3 regions of the Sporosarcina sp. P17b genome follow, and region 3 is predicted to be linked to each of the others. Evidence: riboswitches for the same ligand, from Rfam matches in the RefSeq annotation. Region 3 holds a riboswitch; each other region holds the start of a gene.
What was found. Region 3 has a riboswitch for S-adenosylmethionine ahead of metA (homoserine O-acetyltransferase MetA). Riboswitches for the same ligand answer to the same signal wherever they lie in the genome.
Positions count from the first base shown of each region.

Region 1: it holds a riboswitch for S-adenosylmethionine, as region 3 does, so the genes downstream of both, CSV76_RS12020 (methionine ABC transporter ATP-binding protein) here and metA (homoserine O-acetyltransferase MetA) in region 3, are expected to answer to the same signal.
Region 2: it holds a riboswitch for S-adenosylmethionine, as region 3 does, so the genes downstream of both, CSV76_RS14545 (MFS transporter) here and metA (homoserine O-acetyltransferase MetA) in region 3, are expected to answer to the same signal.

Region 1 covers NZ_PDYP01000010.1:39,250-46,802, reverse strand. The annotation lists gene CSV76_RS12035 (dicarboxylate/amino acid:cation symporter) at 98-1,279, opposite strand; gene CSV76_RS12030 (MetQ/NlpA family ABC transporter substrate-binding protein) at 1,589-2,443, opposite strand; gene CSV76_RS12025 (methionine ABC transporter permease) at 2,509-3,177, opposite strand; gene CSV76_RS12020 (methionine ABC transporter ATP-binding protein) at 3,170-4,195, opposite strand; SAM riboswitch class I at 4,280-4,385, opposite strand; gene CSV76_RS12015 (thioredoxin family protein) at 4,435-4,734, opposite strand; gene CSV76_RS12010 (toprim domain-containing protein) at 4,727-5,080, opposite strand; gene gcvH (glycine cleavage system protein GcvH) at 5,142-5,522, opposite strand; gene CSV76_RS12000 (arsenate reductase family protein) at 5,599-5,958, opposite strand; gene CSV76_RS11985 (acyl-CoA dehydrogenase family protein) at 6,588-7,553, opposite strand, start outside.
Region 2 covers NZ_PDYP01000017.1:15,398-22,950, reverse strand. The annotation lists gene CSV76_RS14555 (1,2-dihydroxy-3-keto-5-methylthiopentene dioxygenase) at 1-210, opposite strand, end outside; gene CSV76_RS14550 (2-hydroxy-3-keto-5-methylthiopentenyl-1-phosphate phosphatase) at 249-923, opposite strand; gene CSV76_RS14545 (MFS transporter) at 1,128-2,378, opposite strand; SAM riboswitch class I at 2,517-2,607, opposite strand; gene CSV76_RS14540 (molybdopterin-containing oxidoreductase family protein) at 2,772-4,808, shown strand; gene CSV76_RS14535 (2,3-diketo-5-methylthiopentyl-1-phosphate enolase) at 5,540-6,733, opposite strand; gene mtnK (S-methyl-5-thioribose kinase) at 6,733-7,553, opposite strand, start outside.
Region 3 covers NZ_PDYP01000002.1:305,798-313,350, forward strand. The annotation lists gene gdhA (NADP-specific glutamate dehydrogenase) at 1-791, opposite strand, end outside; gene CSV76_RS17510 (hypothetical protein) at 1,170-1,313, shown strand; gene CSV76_RS03460 (LysM peptidoglycan-binding domain-containing protein) at 1,553-2,836, opposite strand; gene CSV76_RS03465 (spore coat protein) at 2,984-3,619, shown strand; gene CSV76_RS03470 (HAD family hydrolase) at 3,724-4,383, shown strand; gene CSV76_RS03475 (YetF domain-containing protein) at 4,430-5,134, opposite strand; gene metA (homoserine O-acetyltransferase MetA) at 5,201-6,109, opposite strand; SAM riboswitch class I at 6,202-6,308, opposite strand; gene CSV76_RS03485 (AbrB/MazE/SpoVT family DNA-binding domain-containing protein) at 6,459-6,731, shown strand; gene CSV76_RS03490 (thioredoxin family protein) at 6,850-7,164, opposite strand.

The sequences.
Region 1 (7,553 bases), on a different contig from region 3:
CCACCTTTCCCCTATTTCCTATACTTTTGCAAGTCAAAAAGGAGCTGTCACTCTTCGTCATTTGAAATAATGGCGAAGGGGCAGCTCCTTTATATCTCTATACTTTTTTAGTGAAGCGGTCGACGATCATTGCAAGTGCGCCGTCGCCTGTTACGTTTGTTGCTGTTCCGAAGCTATCTTGTGCTAGGTATAATGCGATCATTAATGCTACCATGCCGTCGGTGAATCCAAGCATAGTCGTCAGAAGTCCAGTTGCGGCAACGACTGCACCACCCGGTACTCCCGGAGCTGCGATCATTGTAACACCTAGCATAAAGATGAATTGCAAGTACGCACCAAAGCTAACGTCGAACCCGTTCATCAGCATAACCCCGATTGAACAAGAGACGATGGTAATTGTACTACCTGACAGGTGAATCGTTGCGAATAACGGAACCGCGAAGTTCGTTACGCGTTCTGAAGCACCTGTCTTTTTCGCCTGGCGTAGCGTAACCGGAATCGTTGCAGCAGAAGACTGAGTTCCGATGGCTGTTAAATACGCAGGTAGCATCGTTTTCATTAACATAAACGGATTACGTTTGTTCAATGTTCCCGCCACTGTGTATTGGAAAGTCAGCATGATCAAATGAAGTGCAATAATCATAATGAAAACGAATACGAAGACAGAAAGCACGTTTGCTACTTCCCCTGTATACGTCATATTCAGGAAAATCCCGAAAATATGGAATGGTAGTAATGGTATGATTACAACGGAAATAACCTTATCAATAATCAAATTAAACTCATCAAAAAATGATAACATCGTCTTTCCTTTGATTGCTGCCATGCCAATTCCAAGTAAAAATGCTAGCAATAGTGCTGTCATGATCCCCATCATTGGATCCATTTCCATTTCAAAGAATGCGACTCCAGCTTCACGTGCGCCCTCTGCAATGTCCGTATTAGTCGTTGGTTGAATAAAGTTCGGTAATATATTTGTTGCTGCAAAATACGCAAGCAATCCAGCGATAATTGTAGAGCCATAAGCAAACGCAGCAGACATGCCTAGTAGTTTGCCTGAACCTGCCCCGAGCTTTGCAATACTTGGTGCGATAAACGCGATGATGATCAGTGGAACTACAAAGTTCAAGAATCCACCGAATAACATATTAAATGTGGCTGCTAAACGAACGAACCAATGCGCAAATCCTTCATGGATCGTCGGCAATAACAAGCCTAGTCCAATTGCCAGGGCAATGGCAATCAAAATTCGCCAAATAAGCCCTAATTTAAACTTCACAATACGTCCTCCTCAAATACACATATGTATTACTCAAACAAAATTAACTTTACCACATGTCGAAAGAATAAAGAAGATTTTGTTTGGGGTTAATGTAAATTTATTTAGAGGTCGTGGGTTGTCTATGAGCGGTTATGGGAGGTCTATGAGCGAATACGGATGCGAATAGAGCGAATAACATGCCCTATAGAGCATTCAAACGCTTGAATAGAGCGCTTAGCGGGCGTAATAGAGCGCTCACGCAAATGATTGAGCTTAACTAGCCTAATAAAAAACCGGTAGCTGCAATAGCTACCGGCATTTCTTTGTTTATTGTACTGGAACGACTGATCCAGACCATTCGTCTAAAATGAAGTTTTGGATTTGTTCTGAAGTCAATACTTCGACCAAAGCTTTGATTGCATCACTGTCTTCGTCACCGCTATTTACAGCAATTACGTTAACATAAGGAGACTCTTTATCTTCTAGCGCAATAGAATCTTCCATTGGATTTAAACCAGCGTCGATTGCAAAGTTCGAGTTGATCAACAATGCATCGCCTTCATCATTCGCATATAACTGAGGCATTAATGCCGCTTCGTAGTTCGCATCAAACTTTAGATCTTTCGGATTTTCTACGATATCTCCTACTTCTGCTTTCACTTTTTCTATGTCGTCAGCCAACTTAATCAAGCCTTTTTCCTCAAGCATAGCCAGTACACGTCCGTGATCTGCAACCGAGTTACTGATCAAGATTGTAGCACCTTCAGGAAGTTCTTCAAGTGAATCATATTTCTTAGAGTACACACCGATTGGCTCGATGTGGATTGCACCAGCATTGACGAAATCATAACCGAAATCAGCAATCTGACTTTCTAAGTATGGAATGTGTTGGAAGTAGTTCGCATCCAATTCACCTTCATCCAAATCTTTATTGGGAAGTACATAATCTGTGTAACTTTCAATTACTAAATCATAGCCCTTTTCAGCTAGTAATGGCTTTGCTTCTTCCAAAATGACTGCGTGTGGCGTGTTAGACGCCCCTACTGTCAATGTTGTTTTCTCGCCTTTTTCAGCCTCGTCCACATCTGGTGCTGCCCCGTCCTTGCTATCGTCTTTCGTTCCGCATGCTGCCAGTGCAAGCACTAATACTGCTGCGAATAAACCGAATAAAAATTTCTTCATCTCCACATTTCTCCCTCTCCATTAATGGAATGTTTTATGGTCAACAGGTTACCCTGAAAATCCTATTACCGTTTGTCCAAACGTTTTACAATGAGATCACCAATAATTTGGATGATGAATACGACAACCAATACTAAAATCGTTGCCATGATCGTAACGTCTTCCCTGCTACGCTGGAACCCCTCTAAATACGCAAGTGTACCGAGCCCTCCAGCACCAATGACCCCTGCCATCGCCGTATAGCCGACAAGTGCAATAGATGTCACCGTAATTCCAGAAACCAATGCTGGCATCGATTCAGGCAACAAGACCTTGAAAATAATAGTGGATGTTTTGGCACCCATTGAGCGAGCTGCTTCGATAACCCCTTTATCGATTTCCTGCAACGCGATCAATACCATGCGTCCGTAAAATGGAGCCGCCCCGATGATTAACGCAGGCAATGCCGCATTCGGTCCACGCATGCTGTCAAACAATAACTTTGTAAATGGGATAAGTAAAATAATTAAAATGATGAATGGAATTGATCGGAATATATTCACGAACGCGCCAGTAATAACGTTAATCATTTTATTAGCCCATAATTGTCCTGGGCTAGTCAAAAACAATATAAGTCCAAGTGCGATACCAAAAACGAACGTAAAGAATGTCGAGTATGCGGACATATAGAGCGTCTCGCCTGTCGCAAGCCACATTTTGTCCCAGTCAACATTCGGGAACCATTGCTCAATCATGTAGCAGCACCTCCGTCTTTACTTCATTGGCATCTAAGAAGACGATTGCTTCATCAATGATCGCTGTATCGCCTACCAATTGAAGTACTAATGTGCCATATGCGCCGTCACGCGTAGTCGAAATATTCCCTTGTACGATGTTGACGTCAATTGGAAATTTACGGATTAACTCAGCAAGCACTGGCTGTTCCGTACGCTCTCCAATGAAGGCTAACTTCACTAGCTTCCCTTGAGGTACTTCTTCTTGTAAATGAGCCATCGCTGCATCCGTATCACCAGTATCTGTCACTTGTGAAATGAAACGCTTCGTAATATCAGCCTGTGGAGATTGGAAAACGTCCAACACGTTACCGATTTCCATCACTTTTCCGGCTTCCATGACCGCCACCCGATTACAGATCTTACGAATGACATGCATTTCATGCGTAATCAAAACAATTGTCAGTCCAAGACGTTCATTAATATCCGTTAATAAATCCAGAATAGCATTCGTTGTTTCTGGATCGAGTGCGGATGTCGCTTCATCACAAAGCAATACTTCCGGATCATTTGCAAGGGCACGTGCAATACCGACACGTTGCTTCTGACCGCCTGAAAGTTGTGATGGATACGCCTTTTCGCGTCCTGTCAATCCAACTAAATCAATTAGTTCTTTGACTTTTTGCTTGCGTGCCGATTTCTTCACGCCAGCGATTTCAAGAGGAAACATGATATTCTCTTCTACCGTTCTCGACCACAACAAATTAAAGTGTTGAAAGATCATGCTGATTTTCTGTCGCGCATTGCGCAAGCCTGCACCTTTTAACGTCGTCATTTCCTGTTCATTAATCTTAATACTACCGGACGTCGGAGTTTCAAGACCATTCAGTAGTCTGATCAATGTACTTTTACCTGCTCCGCTGTATCCGATGACGCCGAAAATTTCTCCTTCTTCGATGTCAAATGTCACATCATCTACTGCGACAATTTCTGAACGGTTCAATTGGAACCTTTTATGAACGTTTGCTAGTTGAATCATTTTCCGCACCACCTTTAATTTAAAAAGACCTTCCTGCAGTTGAGCAGAAAGGTCCAACGTATATACATATGTACGTTAACATTTCTCTCATCTATCAAAGCATTACACTTTGAGTGAATTGGCACCATTTCACATATGTGACGGTTGCCGGGCTTCATAGGGCACTTCCCTCCACCGCTCTTTATAAGAGTTACGTATTCAATTGATTATCTACTTATACCATACTTCGAATTCTATTGTCAACTGAGCTTCTCCAGTAGATAAGGTACAGATTGAAAAGCGTAAATTTTTTCTATCGGCTCGCCTTTTCGTTGAATGAGCAAACAAGGAACGCTCTCTACTTCATATTCGATTGCAATATCCTGGACGTAATTCAAATCCGCTTTTCCAATGGGCAATTCCGGTCGCATCGCTTCTATTACCGTTAACATTTTCGAAGCGACTGCACAGGTACCACACATAGGTGTAAATAAATAAAAAGCGGCTATTTGCTCCGCCGCCTTTGCATGTTTCCAGTCTTCGATTGACCAATTATTCATGTGTTCCACCTGCCAAAAATTTAGGATGTACTTTAAAATTGGCGGCAGCTAAAATGCTGGCCAATAGCTTGATAGGCGTCGTCTCCACTTCACGATAGAGACGATCCGTGTATAGGTGTCTAGCTTCCGGATACAGTTGTTTGAACAGCTTTCGAATGGATTCACCTGACGCGTCCGCATCCAAAAATATGAAGATTTCATGTTGCTCGTACGGCTCAAGCAGTTCTTCGATGTGGTACGCACTGATGGTACCATTCGTACAAAGAATCTCTACAGGCTCTGCAAGGATCGGCACTAACCGCTTACGATCCGAACCGCCTTCTACAATGAGAACTTTCAGGTCCATGCGCTTCCTCCTAGAGTGTAAAAAAAACGCTGAGACGTTCCAGCGCTTTCCTTTGTGATGATTATTCAGCTGTCATTTCTTCGTATTGTTCAGCTGTCATTAACGCATCCAATTCAGCTTTGTCATCGATTTCAACTACAACCATCCATGCACCTTCGTATGGAGATTCGTTAACCAATTCAGGGCTGTCTTCAAGGTTTTCGTTCACTTCTACAACTTTACCAGTTAGTGGAGCATACAATTCAGAAACAGTTTTCACTGATTCAACGCTTCCGAAAGGCTCGTCAGATTTCAATTGATCGCCAACTTGTGGGAGTTCAACGAATACGATATCCCCTAGTTCAGACTGTGCAAAATGTGTGATTCCGATACGGTATTTACCGTCTTCTTCTTTTACCCATTCGTGCTCTTCTGAATAACGTAAATCTTTTGGTGTGCTCATGTCGTTACCTCCAAAAATATAATAGTTTATCTATCTTTAGTTTGCCATAGTTCCCGCGTAAAGACAAGATTCTAGATCATTTCTTCCATGTTTCTGCGAATGTTGTTTCATTGAAACCAACGGTCACTTTTTGGTTGTCCGACACGAGTGGACGTTTGATGAGCATTCCGTCTGAAGCGAGGAGTGCGATCTTTTCGTCGTCTGTCATGGTAGGTAGTTTGTCTTTCAAATTGAGCTCGCGATATTTCATGCCGCTTGTGTTGAAGAACTTCTTCATTTCGAGCCCGGAGTTTGCGATCATGCTACGAAGGTCGTCTTCGCTCGGTGGTTGTTCGGCGATGTTGTGTTCTTCGAATGAAATCCCCTCGTTCTCGAGCCATTTCTTCGCTTTGCGGCATGTGGTACATTTCGGATAGCCGTAGTATGTGATAGTCATAGTCGTAATCCTCCTTTTTTTCAGTATAGCAAATAAAGGCGTGTGGATACTAGTTTGGCGTGATAACAATGAGAAGCTGGCAGAGTGCTGGGGTGGGGATTTGCGCTTCGGAGGGGACGCGTTCTGGAGGGCGGGCGGTGAACCACACCCCTTCGCTTCGCTCGCAGGGTGTTTCACCTGTCCCGCTGATCCTCCCAGAGTCGCCCCTCCTACACTCCAATCCCTTGCAATGTAAGGAGGAGACACTTTTTTATAGTGCATTGAAATACGTTTTGTAATGGATTTTTGAACTTCAGTACTTGAATCTAAATAAGTAAAGACAAAACAATAATTCAAATACTACCTTCAATGAGTGATCTGAGTAACCGTACTATCAACGTAGGATGGAAGCGGAAGTTGGGGGCGACTCCCGATGGATCAGCGAAAGCCTTGAGACCCTGGACGGAGCGAAGCGTAGGAAGCGGCTCAAGCCGAGCCCATGGGAAAGCGTCCCCCAACTGGAGCTTCCATCCCCTCCCCTACACAAATTCACTCACTACTCCCAAGCACTTGCTTTGGAACTTGAACTTAAACAATTCCAGAAACAACAAAAAACGCCCCACGTAGGAGGCGTTTTGTCTAAGCTATAATTATACGATATACTTCTCTGCTTCGATCAGCTTCTCAGCCGCTTCACGCTTCTTCGCAATCAAGTTATACGGATTGTTACGAGTCAACTTACGCAACGCCGAAATCATCATGCGCTGGTTGTCGCCGTCTACTGCTGCAAGCAATGTCTCTTTTGCTGCCGCTTCGATGCGTCCGAACGCTTCTTGACAGAAGATCTGTGTATAAAGAAGCTTCTGGTTCTCTTTCTTTTCGCCGTTCTTGTTGATCGCCTTCTCCGTACGAAGCAATGCAGACTCCATACCGAATAGATCATTCGCAATATCTGCGATGTTCACAAGAATCTCTTGCTCTTGATCCAACTTCGTGCCATAACGCTGTGCTGCAAGTCCTGCAACCAAGATGCCGATTTTCTTCGCGTTCTTCACAAGCGCCTTCTCTTGAGCCAATGCTTCGTCGCCCACTTCTTCCGGCATAAGCATTAACAACTCTTCTTGCAATGCTTGTGCTTGTTGAAGCAATGGCAATTCGCCTTTCATTGCTTTCTTCAAGAATGTGCCTGGAACGATCATTCGGTTGATTTCATTCGTTCCTTCGAAAATACGGTTAATACGTGAGTCGCGGTAGATACGCTCTACTTCGTACTCAGCCATGAAGCCGTAACCGCCGTGGATTTGAACTGCTTCATCCGAAATGTAATCCAACACTTCTGAACCTACTACTTTATTGATAGAACATTCAATTGCGTATTCAGCAATGGAAGCCGCTACTTTCGCGCCGTCTTTTTGCTCTTCAGGGCTCATCGCCGCGTTACGCTCTTCGAAGTATCCAACTGTACGATAGATCAAGCTTTCTGTTGCGTACAACATAGAAGCCATCGTACCGAATTTTTCTTTCGTTAAGTTGAATGAAGAAATCGGTGTGTCGAACTGCTTACGCTGATTCGCATATTTGATAGCCAATTCAAGTGCACGCTTCGATCCGCCGAT
Region 2 (7,553 bases), on a different contig from region 3:
GCGCTCTGAAATATCGTCGATTTCTGTTTTAAAAGCCTTAAGAATCTCTTCTTTTTCTTCATCAGTTAAATTGAATTTTTCACGAAGGTTTTCGGGTAGCTTTTCGATATCCCAATACTCATAAACGACTTCTTGTTGCTCTAGAAATGCCGCAACCTCTGTTTGTGTTTCAATAACTTCGTTTGTTCCTTGAATTGTAATTGTCGCCATTTTACTCATCTCTCCTCTGATATATTTTTGGTTTTTACTTACACTTGCACATTCAAGCGGGCTTCAATGATCCGAATACAGTCATAAAAATTAGTGAACGGTGAATAAGGAATGTTCAATTCCTCGCATTTTTCAATTAAGAAATCCCTTGCAATGACGATATCGGCAAGCTTTGCCGCTTCTAGGTCTGTAATCGAGTCACCGATGACAATGCTCGTTTGCTGCTGGGCAGTGTTCTCGCGAATAATCGTCGGCTTACAGCAACCGCAGCCTTGACTTGTACAAATTGCATCACATTCATGCGGGAAGAGGATGTTGATGTGTTCTCCTGAAAAATCACTTTCGTTGCAATAGACTTGATTGAATGGCCCGAATGGTTCAAGCAATGGGTGAATGAAAAAGTCGATGCCGCCACTTACGATATAGAGCGGTATGTTTTTTTCGCGGGTAAACTGAACAAATTCACCAAAACCTTCCCTGATTTCCGCGTCCTCCAAAACGAACGACACGATTTGTTCTTTTTGGGAAGTGGGCAATAAAGCAAAGAGTTCTTTGACTCCTGTTTGAATCGACACCTTTTGTGCCATAATATCGTCCTTTATCTCTTCCCATCCAGCGGGAGCGAACTTGTCCATGATATTGATAATATTATCTTTCATCGTAATTGTACCATCGAAATCACAAAAAATTACTGGTTTAAACTCTGCACTCATCTATATGTCCTCCTACCATCTATCAATAAAACCTCTTCTATTATAAGAAGAGGTCATTGATACATCTTCTTATCTACAACAACACAAAGCAAGAAGTCACGCCGTGTCCCTCCACCTAGATAAGAAATCTCGTATTTATTTCAATTAATTGTGATTATTTCATCTATCGATAACTTTGTCAATCAACGCCCATCGACAGCGGTTTTAGGAAGTAATCGGAACGGCTTTTTCCCGCGCCTTTCCTTCTTCCTCTTCCGGTACACGAATGAATTTAACAATAATCGCACTCACTACATAGAGGGCACTGAAAATCCACACGACCCCTTCCGCTCCAACAAGCCCAATGAACGCCAAAGCGATTGCTGGTGCTACGAATGTGGACAGACCAGCGGCAAAGTTCAACACGGACATTGCAGCGCCTTTATCCTCACCTGCAACGGATGGTACCAGGGCACCGATTGGAACGTAGCCCGCTACCAAGCCGCCCCATATGAATCCAACAATGCTCGTCATGAGAATACTACCATTTGTAATTACCGGTATATAGAACAGAAGCGGCGTGAAAATCGCGCAGCCGATTCCACCGAACCAAATGATTGTGTTTTTCCAACCGAATTTATCCCCAATAAAGCCGAACACTAAATTGAAGATGATGTTTCCTAAGAAGAACGTTCCCCATAATTGCAACCATGCAGTTGTTTCAATGCCATGTTGCGCCATATGCATCGGTAAGAATACCGGGAATCCATAGACACTTAAACTATTGATAATTCGGACAACTCCACCTGCAGCAACCCGTTTGTTCGTTTTCAAAATGGTGATGCCTTTCAATAATTCGGTGACTGCTTCTTTTTTGTTCGCGAGTTTTTTCTTTTGGAACTTGTCTTTATTGATAACTAAAGCAAAGATCGCACCGAGACATACCCAGAAAATAGATGTCCACATTGTATTGATGTAACCAAGATGCTGGATTACGAAACTTGAATACCATGCGCCCAGCACCATCATTCCCGCACAAAACGCAAACCAAAACCAACCGACGGCAGAGCTCAATTTATTTTGCGGTGTCTTATAAATGACCCATGTCAGGAAGGAGTAGGCAAACAACGGATAACCGAAACCTTTAATGAAATACGTGAGAAGCATAACCGGGTAATTCATCGTCGAAAAACCGTACGTGATAAACCCTGCGGTACCGATTATGTAAACGGCTAAACCGATTGCCATTGTACGTTTTGGACCAAATACCTCTACACAGACGCCTGAAAACCAAGAAGACAGCGCGATCGAGATTCCGTATACTGTGAAAATGGCAGCTGACTGTTGAATGGTCAACCCGCTTTCAATCAAGAAAGGACTCAGCCAACCGGCTTCAATTCCGTCTCCCATCATGAACAGCATGACACCGAAAAAGCCCCATCCTAAGTTTTTCGTGATTCCGATTCTTTCTAACATAACACTCTCTCCATCTCTATCTCTAATTTTTCTGTAGCTTCAACTTAGGTTATATAAAATAAAAAAACCCTTTCCGAAAGGACGGAAAGAGTCGATGATAGTACATCATAATCACATTAAAAAATAAATGCTAAACCCTTTCTATCTCTCAAGCTACGCTTGCTGGATTTGGCACAATTATGTTGCCGAAGTTTCATAGGGCCAGTCCCTCAACTTCTCTCGATAGAAAATAATAATATGTAATTGAGTGAAAAATGTCGAATATCTAACTTATCAATTAACTGTATAGAATTTTCAATCTGAAGTCAACCACTTATTTTAACTTTCCAAAAAAATAGTTTAATATATGTTATACTATCTAGCATAAATCGTTTGTTTGAAAGGATATTTGATATGCATTCTTATATTGATGTAGAAAATGGTGTAGTCCCCTCGGTCTGTTCCCTTGATTGTCCAGACCAATGTGGATTGCTTGTTCACAAAGATGATGGGAGAATCGTTAAAATTGAAGGCGATCCGGACCATCCTGTAACAAAAGGAAGTATTTGTAACAAAGTTCGACATATGACTGAACGCATTTATGATCCAAAAAGGATTACAACCCCTTTGAAACGCGTTGGGGAAAAAGGTGATGGGAAATTTGTTCCAATCAGTTGGCAAGAAGCCATTACAACCATCACAGATCAGTGGAAAAAATTGATTTCAGAAGAGGGTCCGGAATCGATTCTTCCTTACAGTTTCTATGCCAATATGGGGAAACTTAGTTCCAAAGGGATGGATCGCCGTTTCTTCAACCGCCTTGGTTCGAGTCAACTGGACCGGACGATTTGTTCAGTCGCTGGCGAGGTCGGCTACAATTACACGATGGGCGGGCGTTTCGGAACAGATCCCGAGGAGATGACGGAAACAAAATTATTTGTTTTCTGGGGCATCAATGCTGTCAGCACCAATATGCACCAAATCATGATTGCGCAAAAAGCGAAAAAAAACTGTGCTAAAATCGTCGTTATTGACGTCCATAAAAATCAGACCGGACGCATGGCTGATTGGTTCATCCCCATTCTTCCCGGAACTGACGGAGCGCTTGCACTCGGAATCATGCATATTCTTTATAAAGAAAAACTGGTCAATCAATCGTTTTTGGAACAATATACAATCGGCTATGAAGAGCTCAGGGAACATGTAAAGCACTACGATCCCCAAACGGTTTCCGCCATTACGGGCGTGCCGAAGGAAGATATCTATGAATTGGCCCGGATGTATGGAACCGTCTCCCCTTCCATGATTCGCATTGGCAATGGGTTGCAGCATCATGATAACGGGGGAATGATGGTCCGGACAATTTCCTGCTTGCCTGCTTTGACAGGGCAATGGGAATTGAAAGGCGGAGGGGCCCTCAAATCGAATTCCGACTATTTGACGCATAATACAGCCGCACTGGAACGTCCTGAACTTCAGGTAGTGCCAACGCGCAGATTCAATATGAATTTATTGGGACAAGTATTACTGGAGGAACAACAGCCGATTCGCTCTTTGTACGTCTATAATAGCAACCCCGCCGTTGTGGCACCGGATGCCAATAAAGTACGGGATGGCTTAGCACGCGAAGATTTATTCACAGTTGTCCATGATTTGTTTTTGACAGACACTGCCTTGTATGCGGACATTGTTCTGCCAGCGACATCCGCTTTTGAAAACACAGACATCTATACGTCCTTCTGGCATCACTACATCCATTTGCAGGAACCCGTCATCGATACTTATGGGGACAGTAAATCCAACCCGGACGTTTTCAGATTGCTGGCACGGGCAATGGGCTTTGATGAGCAACCATTTCTAGATGATGACGCGGAAATGGTTAACCAAGCGTTAAGCCAACTGTCCAATCCTTATTTATCCGAGGTGTCGTATGCTGCCTTAAAGGAAAAACGTTATATGAAAGCGAGCGGTACCGGCAATCTATTGAACAATTTAAAGACACCGAGCGGAAAAATCGAGTTGTATTCGGAACAGATGAAATCGGCAGGATTCCCGGCCCTTCCTACGTATATCCCGATTATCCAGGATTCCGATCATCCTTTACTTTATGTACCTGCAATTAACCATAACTTCATGAACACGATTTTTTCGAACAATGAAAAACATATCAAGCTTGAGAAAGCACCTAAGTTGTTCATGAATCGGCTAGATGCGGAAAGTCGGGGAATTGAAGACGGAGCGGCTGTCCGTATATGGAATGAGCGCGGGGAATGTGAGTTTACTGTTTCCGTCGGCGAGCAAGTTCTTCCTGGCGTTGTTGTCAGTCAAGGGATTTGGGGAGATAAGTCGGGTCAAAAACGCCTTGTGAATGCTTTGACGCCAGATCGGATTGCCGATATGGGCGGCGGTGCAACGTTCTTCTCCGGGCGGGTTGAGGTGGCGGGTTTATAACTAGATATGTTGAATTAAAGAACCCCACTGAATCCGCTATGACTACCCCTTTAGGGTGAACATTATTGAGAGAGAGTTGCGCGAAGCGGAGTGTGGATTGTAATTCGCTTGGCGCTTTGGGGATGCCTTTGCCGCGCCTGCGCTGGGGTGTCCCATTATTGAAAGTATTTGGGTGATGTATAGACCGAGATTATAATGTGATTACTATTTGATACTAATTTCATTGAAGATAGACGCACTATAGGGTACAGGTCTTATCCCCGCTAATGAAATGCGCTTTCCTCCACAGAGACCATCCAGCGAAGGCGCGACTTCGTGGTAGCCGAAGCGATAAGACAAAAAGGGGTCTTCTTTCTGGCTTATCGCGGGAGGCATCCACAAAGCGCAGAAGCGATATTAGCGGGAACTCCAATTCTATCCATTGTATAGGGACTGTTGTTAAATGCTTTCTCTCGGTTTATGTATATTAGTCGATATTGCAACCTAAATAGTAGTGGATTAGAAGGAGTGCAGGTTTAATCCCCAATAACGAAATACGCTTTCTAACCTGGACCATCCAGCGAAGGCGCGCCTACGTGGTAGCCAAAGCGATAAGACTGAAAGTGGTTTCCTTTCTGGCTTATCGCGAGAGGCATCCACAAAGCGGCGAAGCGTTATTAGCAAGATTTCTGATTCATTCTATCTAAAAAAACGAGCCTCTTGGATACAACCCCAGGAGGCTCGTTTTGTTCTTATACTGACTCGACAACGCCCCATTGGTCAATGGCGCGTTTCAGAGGTTCTGATGTTTTTGCCGCTTCTTCGAGAGAAATTTGTTTGACACTTGCGTCAATCGCCGCCCGGAATGCTTTGGCACCTTGCGTCGGTCCATCGGGATGGCCGAATATTCCGCCACCAGCATTGACGACAAGATTATCTCCAAAATCTTTCAGTAATTGTGGCACCATGCCTGGATGGATTCCAGCGGACGGAACGGCAAATGTTTTTTCGAAGCCATTGTCTTCAATCAACGCTTCATTAATTGCCAACGCATCGAACCGCGAAATGGCGACATTGCCATATGAGCTTGGGAACAAGGATAGATCTCCACCGATTAGCCGCGTTAATTTTCCTACCAATAACGAGTAAGAGAATCCGCCACCCGCTTGTCCCGCGAGAACGCCGGATAATGCGGAATGTGCCACAATCGGCAAACTGATATTGTTATTTTCACGCAGCGTTTGAAGTACATCCAAACCGTACGCGTGGACGTTGAATAATAACGCGTTCGCGCCAAGCGCTGCCGCCTGTTCCGCCTTGTCGTGAAGCTCATTCGTCCGTCCCGACAAGTTCACTGCATACAATGCCCGATTTCCGGTCTGTTCATAATGCCGATCGATAATGTCTTTTGCTGTTGTAATTCGCTTGTAAAACGGTGTTAATTCATTCTCAAAAAGAATTTCATCGTCTTTGATGAGATCGACACCGCCGGCTAACAGTTCTTCCAGTTGGGCTGAGAAAAAGGAAAGATCTCTTCCCATGACTCCCTTGAAGATGGCTTTCAGTAATGGGCGATCCATTACATTCAACTGCTCGCGAATCCCTTTCGTACCGAATCGTGGCCCTGGAAATTGTGCGAGCAATTGTTTGCCAAAATCCAAGTCGATTAATTCATAGCCTTCAAAAAAGGATAACTTGCCATAGACAGTCGTGAAAATCGCGGGAAGGTCTGCCGAATAATTAGCGGACGGATAAAAGATTTTCACCGTGTCCTTTACTTCCCCTTTTTCCACAGAAACAACTTCACCTTTATGGTGCTTCAATTGCTGCTGTTCAAGATGCGGAATGTCTGTCCAAGACCCAATTGTAAGCCCTAGGGCATGTTGCTCCGCTATTTTTTCTTGCTCTGGATGTGTCGGAAATAGATAAGTGGCTGTAACTCCCATTAAAATTCCTCCTTGTGATTACTGTCGATGAACCAGCTCTCCAATTCTTCCAAAGAGCGTATTGCGTGACGGTTAAGTATCAAATACTTTCCGAGCTCCAACACTTTTTTCCTTCTGGTCATTCTTTTTTGTTCATCTTCTTCATAATTCAAATCGTCAATTTGTGCAATACCTATGGAGCGGCGGACCAATTCGCACCCTGCATACCCCAGCATATCGGCAAATTTTCCGTCCATTACATGCGTCAGAAAACCCTCGAGTTGTGTATAAGGCTCATTGGATTCTTCTCTCCATAATTGGGCGAATGTATCGGTGTACGCATACCATGTTTCCCGCGCTTGTTCATAGCGCTTCGTTTGAAATTCAGGATGACCGATTCCATTTAACAACAAGCTTGCGATGAAATGCCCCATGTCAAATCCGAAAGGCCCAAAACAAGCAAACTCGGTATCGAATACAACTGTTTTGTCATCCCCCATGAATATTGCACCACTATGTAAGTCGCTATGAATGAGAGCATCCGCTTTCGTCATGAACTTATGTTTTAACTTCGCCACTTCCAGCTTTAACTGGTGATCTTGACTCAGAAATAACACATCATTTTTCAGGCCTTCTTCAAAGTAATTGCTGTCATGCGAATTGTAGGGACAATCGAAAGAAAGCTCTTCCGTCATTTCCCGCATGGCTGGATTTGTAAAAGAAGCATTCAATTCTTTCTTTACTTTTGGATCTAGGTAGAAATCGGACGTATAAAAAGTGGTTTTCGCACTGAATACACCTATGTCCTTCGCAAATACGGCAGATTCCGTCCCATTATTCA
Region 3 (7,553 bases):
GCTTTTTCCATCGCATATGTGGATACGTTACCTGACCCTGACACTACGACTGTCCGGCCTTCTAACGAAAGATTGTTTTCCTTCAGCATTTCATCTACAAAGTATACTGTACCGTAACCCGTTGCTTCTTTACGACCAAGGCTACCACCATGGTCAGGGTTTTTCCCTGTTAGGATACCTGCTTCATATCCACCTTTAATGCGATTATATTGACCAAAAAGATAACCGATTTCACGTTTACCAACACCGATATCCCCTGCTGGTACGTCAATATCTGGTCCAATATGTCTGCTGAGCTCTGTCATGAAGCTTTGTGTGAAACGCATGACTTCACGATCAGACTTACCTTTAGGATCAAAATCAGATCCACCTTTACCCGCACCAATCGGCTGCCCTGTTAAAGCATTTTTGAAGATTTGCTCGAACGCAAGGAATTTCATAATACTATTATTAACAGATGGGTGGAAACGGAGTCCACCTTTGTAAGGGCCAAGATCACTATTAAACTGAACACGGTAACCTCTATTTACCTGTACCCTGCCTTTGTCATCTTCCCAAGCGACCCGGAATGAAATAATTCGCTCCGGCTCTGTAATGCGCTCTAGAATTCCATTTTCCATAAACTCGGGATGCTTAGCAAAGACCGGACGAAGGGAATCAAAGATTTCTCTTGTCGCTTGTAGGAATTCCTTTTCATCTGGATTCCTCTTTTTCACCAACTCATATACATTATGAACGTAATCATTTGCTCGTTTACGATTGTTGTATTCTACTTCATCGACCTTTGTCATTTGCGACCATCCCTTTCCTTAGTTGTTAATTAAAAATTGTCGACTGACCAGTCGCTCACTTATTCACTAGTTATAAATCAAAATAGTGGTCTAAAAAAGATCCAACTCTACTGAATAAATTGAATTTTAATTGTTCAAAATATTTCTTTGTATTCCAATATTATCACTGAAAAGATAGCAAGTTACAAGATTTTTTTGGAAAATCTCTGTTTTCTCTTAACTTTTGTGTCAATTTTATGTATTATATCAAACTTTATTATTTACATTTGACTGAATATGGAGTATTATTAATCTATTCAAACAAACTATGTGAGATCATAAATGTAAGCGCATACACATACTAGTGAGAACAATACGAAAAGAAAGAGGCGAAGCGCCATGACAAAGACATTAGGTACATTTCGATCAATTCTAGGAGCAAATCTACTCCTAATCATGACTTTTGCTTTCCTACCTGCTTTACTCGTAAATCCGGATATGGATATGTTCCAAAGCGCTATGAAAATGTTAAATAACGAATAAGCTCTCATATGACAGAGCCTTTCCTATACTAGGAAGGCTTTTATTTATTGAAATTGAAATTGAAATTCAAGTTCAGTTACTACATTAAGATTTCAACATCCACTCTATAAATCAAAATAACGAAACTAGTTATTCGTAAGTAGAAGGCGGCTCAAGGAAGATAAGCTCGGCAGGTGAAACAACTAATAGGAACGAAGTGACTAGTTATTTTCCCGCGAGCCCTTCCGAACGCTATAACTTTATCGCTTTCTAATAGTAAATCGATCTTCTAACAACAGCCAATTCTGCGGGAATGCAAGGCCAAGTTTCCAGTACATAATGCCCCGTAACTTAAACTTTTTAAGCAAATCAAACTTCGCATTGATGCTTCGTGCATCTTCAAACCACACTTCATGTTCGATTCCTTGTTCATCGTAATACGTATAATGTGGCGCCTGAGCCAGTGCGTCGTATTCAATTGCAACATTTTGTTCGATCGCTAGATTAGTCGCCATTCTCGGACTCAGTGCCGTTGCTGCTTTGCTATCTGGTTGACCAAACGGAGCCATCCAGTCATAGCCATACAGATTTTGGCCTAGAAATACTTTTTCTTTCGGAATTTGACTAACGGCATATTCTACTACTTTCGTGACAGGACCAATTGGGCTAACAGCTTGCGGTGCACTATAAGTATATCCCCACTCATACGTCATTAACACTACGAAATCTACAATCTCACCATGAACTTTATAATCATGAGCACCATAAATTCCAGTTGTTACTTCACCAGCCTTTGGTGCAAGTGCGGTGGAAATCGTTAGACCGGCATCATGAATTTGCTTGGTAGCATTGCGTAATAATTCATTATATAATTCTCGATCTTCAGGGAATAATAACTCAAAGTCGAAATGAATATCTTTATAACCAACTTCATTCGCTATTGAAATGGCACTTTGAATCATTCGATTTTGGGCTTCTTTATCGGTGAAAATTACATGCCCTAGCTCTGCACTGAATGTATAGTTTTCTAAGTTGGTCAGCACCAGCATATTTAGAACGCCTGCATTTTTGGCGGTCGTTGGAATATCTGCTATAGCAGGCATTTTGAGGGAACCATCGCGTTGCACTTCATAACTGAACATAGCAAGATACGTCAAACCATCCACACGTTCACGAACTTCGGCTAACATAGCCTGACTGACTGGATTACGCGTTTCTACATATAACAAAGAATCAATCGGTGTTTTCACTTCTTGTGGTATGTAGAGACGCTGTCCAACCATTAGCCTTGCGGCAGGATTAATTGCATTAATTCTCGCCAAGCGAGCGACCGAAAGACCATATCTCTGTGCAATTGTATATAAACTATCTCCAGGTCGTACCCAATAATACGATCCTATAATTGGTATAACAAGCGCTTGTCCCACTGCCAGTCGCGTATCACTTTCCAATTCATTTGCACTTGCTATTTGTTCGTACGGAACACCATATATTTTACCGATTTCATATAAACTCTCACCTTGCGAAACCACATGAATCTGCATGCATTCCCACTACCCTTCTTGAGTTCTATCCTTATGTTATGTTCGCGCGTTACGAACTATGCATAAAGCTTTACAGCATTTTCCTATACATAAGTTTTCGAACACATCACATACTATTCTTGATGTATTAGATGAATGAAGGAGGAAATATATTTGACAAATCAATTCGAAACATCTCAACACATGCAAGGCGGAGCAGTCCCCCCATCAATGAATCACGGCGGACACGAGTTATTTGATGTCAAAGAGGTGTTAAGCGCGACTCTCGGAGCATTGAACCAAGCGATGATTTTACGTCCACATGTCCAAGATCCAGAACTTCTCGATATTCTTGATCGACAATACCGATTCACGCTGGATGAATACAATATCCTTGTGGAAAGTTTTAAGACTGGCAAAGACCCTTCACATCCTACACAAAGCTATCAAATGAAAGCAGGCAGCGATTTCATTTACGGTATGAAAGAAAAAGCACCATCTAAACCGATTCAATCTACAGGTGAAATCACTGATGAAATCATCTCTGGTTTTTTGCTAGGCGCTACAAAAGAAGGCGCTACAGGCAAAACAGCTGCTTCATTAGAAGTATGCAATCCAGTGGTCCGCCGTGTACTTGCAGATTCTGTGCCCAATTGTATAGAAATGGCATACGAATTATCCATTTATCAAAATAAACACCAATATTACCAAGTACCACAATTAAATGATCAGGATATGAATATGTTGCTTAATTCTTTTGCGCCTACACAAGGTCAACCTGCATTACCAAAAAACGTTCAATAAGTCATGGATACAAGCAGATGGTGTTCTTGCCCATCTGCTTTTTTGCTTTTATGCTCGTTATATTTGTATACTATATAGAAGAATACAAATGAAGGAGTGTCTACATGAAAGTTGCGATCTTTGATTTTGACGGTACATTGTACACGAAAGAAACCTTTAAACTACTTATGGAGCAATTAAAGAAGCATCCTAAATACAAGCAGTATTACGGAAAATTCTATCGCTCAATATTACCGTTATATATTCGCTATAAACTCAAAATCCTACCTGAATCCGTAATGAAAGAACGTTCCATGCGCCTTTATCTCCAAGCTTTGGATTCATTGTCGATGACAGAACTACACGAGTATTTTAATGGCATGCATAACGTAATGTTGCCTGACTTCAATGAACAAGTCGTTAAACGGCTCGTCGAACATAAAAAAGATGGATACCACGTCTTGCTCGTCTCTGGTGCTTATACGCCTTTTTTGAAAGCTGTTACAAGTCATCTGACATTCGATCAGATTATTGGCACAGACATCCCTTCAAATGGAGATCAACTAGCGATGGATCGGCCTTTTCTACATATTCAAGGCACACGAAAAAATGAACAAATCGAACATGTTCTACAAGGGGTAACTGTGAATTGGGATAATAGCTTTGCTTATGGTGACAGCATTTCAGATCTTCCAGTCTTAGAACAAGTCGGACATCCTGTAGCAGTTCGTCCAGATGAAAAACTTACGGCCATAGCCAAACAAAGAAACTGGGAAATACTATAAAATAAAACAAACGCGAAGAGCCCTGATTATTTCAGGACTTTTCACGTTAAGTTGATTTTAATGTATTAATATATAAACTGCCATCTGTCTGAATTTCCGCATAAAGCACATGCTCAGGCTTGGAAATCCCCTGTTTTTTTAATTGTTCGGTTAGCCAAGTATCGGTCAATTGAAGTTCTCGCATATTTTTCTCTTCTACTTTCCCGTTAGTAATAATCTCAGTCGGAATATACTTTGGCGGTGGTGATGGGGCCTTGACATCTTTTTTTGTCGCATACTTCTCACCGGTATTCAGCATGACGCTCAAGTTACCATTCGTTTCAAATATCGCGTAATTGACATCCTTTACCGAAAATACCGACTGCTCGCGTAGCATCATATTTAGATCATTGAAACTTAACCGTAATTTACGCATGGAACCTTCTAGAATTTTTCCATTCTGTATGACAATCATCGGTTTATCATCGAGTAATACGCGAAGCTTGATGGATTTGAATGATAAAAAGTTAGCAAGAATTGTTAATACCGCCCATAAAACCATTCCATATAAACCATTTAAGAATGGTGTTTCAGACTCTCCTGCTAAATTGGCTGCAATCGAACCGATCGTTATGCCTGTCACATAATGAAAGAACGTCAATTGAGACACTTGTTTCTTCCCCATGAAACGCGCTAAAATCAACAGCACAATAAATGAAATCACCGTTCGTAAAGTCATTTCCCAAAAAGCCAAATCCCAAAATTCATCTATGTTCACTGCATACACCTCCAGTAGTCGGAGTATGTGCAAACTATAGGAATTTATACAACAATTGTTTTAACTCCAGTTGTAAGGAGTTTTTTGGTAGACATAGTAATTGAGCCAATTGGAGAATAATAAATGGGTATGAGAGCGCCAAGTATTTAAAGGCTCATTTGTCGGATCATCATTCGGATAATAGTTTTCTGGAACATCAATATCCGCTCCTTTTTCTATATCACGCGTGTATTCATCCCCTAATGTATGTGCATCGTACTCTAAATGTCCCGTGACCATAATATGCTTTGCATCATTCGAGATTACAATGAATGCACCTGCCTCTTCAGAAGCAGAAAGTAATGTCAATTCGGGATGACTCTGTATTTCTTCTAATGGCACCCCTGTATGACGTGAGTGTGGTGCTACAAATACATCATTGAATCCTCGTGCCAAGTTCACTGTCGGATCGGTAATATCATGTGAAAATACTCCAAAACATTTCTTCGTCAACTCGAACTTGTCAATTCCATAATGATGATAAAGTGCCGCTTGTGCACCCCAACAAATATGAAGTACAGACGTTACATTCGTTTTTGTCCACTCCATGATTTCCTCTAACTCTTTCCAATACACTACATCTTCAAATTGTAGAAGTTCGATTGGGGCACCTGTAATGATCATACCGTCAAAACGACGGTTTTTGACATGTTCAAACGTAGTATAGAAGGTTTCTAGATGATTCTGACTGACGTTTTTTGAAACGTAGGTAGCCGTATTAAGAAATGTAACATTTACTTGTAATGGTGTATTACCAAGCAATCGAAGCAATTGTAATTCTGTCTTCTCTTTTTCAGGCATCAAGTTTAAAATCAATATGTTAATCGGACGGATATCCTGTGCGGTCGCACGTTCTTCATCCATAACAAAGATTTTCTCTTCTTTCAGTAATTCCCCTGCTGGTAGATGTTTTGGTATGTTAATCGGCATGCTATTTCCCCCTTGAAGATCTATTATTACTATTTCTATACAAAAAGCCCTCATTTCTCTTGGATAAGAAAATGAGGGTTGACCGTTCACCGTTCTTATCTCTCAAGACAACAATCTTGTTGGAGGTAGCACCTTCCTGTTTGCACAGAGGTTGCTGAAGCTTCATCAGGCCAATTCCCTCAGCTTCTCTTGATAAGAAATATTTAATTACTGACTATTATAGCATTAATAATTTAATTGTATAGCAGAATTATCAAATTGTTCTGCGCATTCAAGTTTTGTAAATTGTAGATAGCATATTTTTGTGTATAATAGAAATTACCAACTACATTTCTTCGAGGAGGAGCTTATGAAGTCTTTAGGTATTGTTCGTAAAGTAGATCATCTCGGTAGGATTGTGATTCCAAAAGAACTTCGAAATTCTTTGTCGATTGATAAGGGTGATCCTATCGAAATTTTCGCAGAGGATGATAGGATTATTTTGAGAAAATATCAAGTCAACAGAGCATGTTTCATCACGGGTGAAGTGATGGAAGAAAATAAACAATTGTCAAACGGTCTATTCATTAGTCCACAGGGCGCAAAAATCCTTATGGAGCAATTGAAAGATTTCACAAAATAAAGCACATAACAACTAATGGAGCATGTGGCTCAATAGAAAAGGACTGAAAACAACTTTTATAGTTGTCTTCAGTCCTTTGTTTAGTTATATCCATAATCTCAACTGTGAAAACAGTAAATTATGCCAGGCTATTAATAAACTCTTCGATCTCTTCTTTAGTTTTACGGTTTTTACTAACGAACCGGCCTGTTTCTGTACCTTCGCTGAACGCTATGAAGCTCGGAATACCGAATATATCTAACTGACTGCATAGATCAATGAAATCGTCACGATCAACAGAAACAAATTCATATTCCTCAAATTCCGTTTCCAATGTCGGTAAGAATGGTTCAATCACTCTACAATCCGGACACCAATCTGCAGTGAATAAGAAAATGACTCGTTCTTGTTGTTTAAGTTGCTCAAACTGCTCTAGAGATTCTAAATTTTTCAATTCCAAACACTCCTTTTTACGAATAGTATAAGATCACTATAGCACGCTTACTAGTACATCTTCTCTTCAGACGACTTATGCCATTTCCATTTACTAAATCGAAATTATGATATATCTTTATGATTAACGCCCAAAACACGAACGTTCACAAATAATTCATTATTTACGTTCGCATTTGGTAGTTTTCTGTTTTTTGCAGGAAAGCAATTGACAATAGTTTTTGACGTGTTATGATAAATCTAAATTAATAGTTGATTAACAATTTCGACGAAGAGATACCTTCCTTTAACGAATTTTCCAGAGAGCTGATGCAGTGGTGAAAATCAGCATATTCCAAGGTTGGAGGCACTTCCGAATTGATTGGCTGAAATTCTTTAGTAGGCTGATCC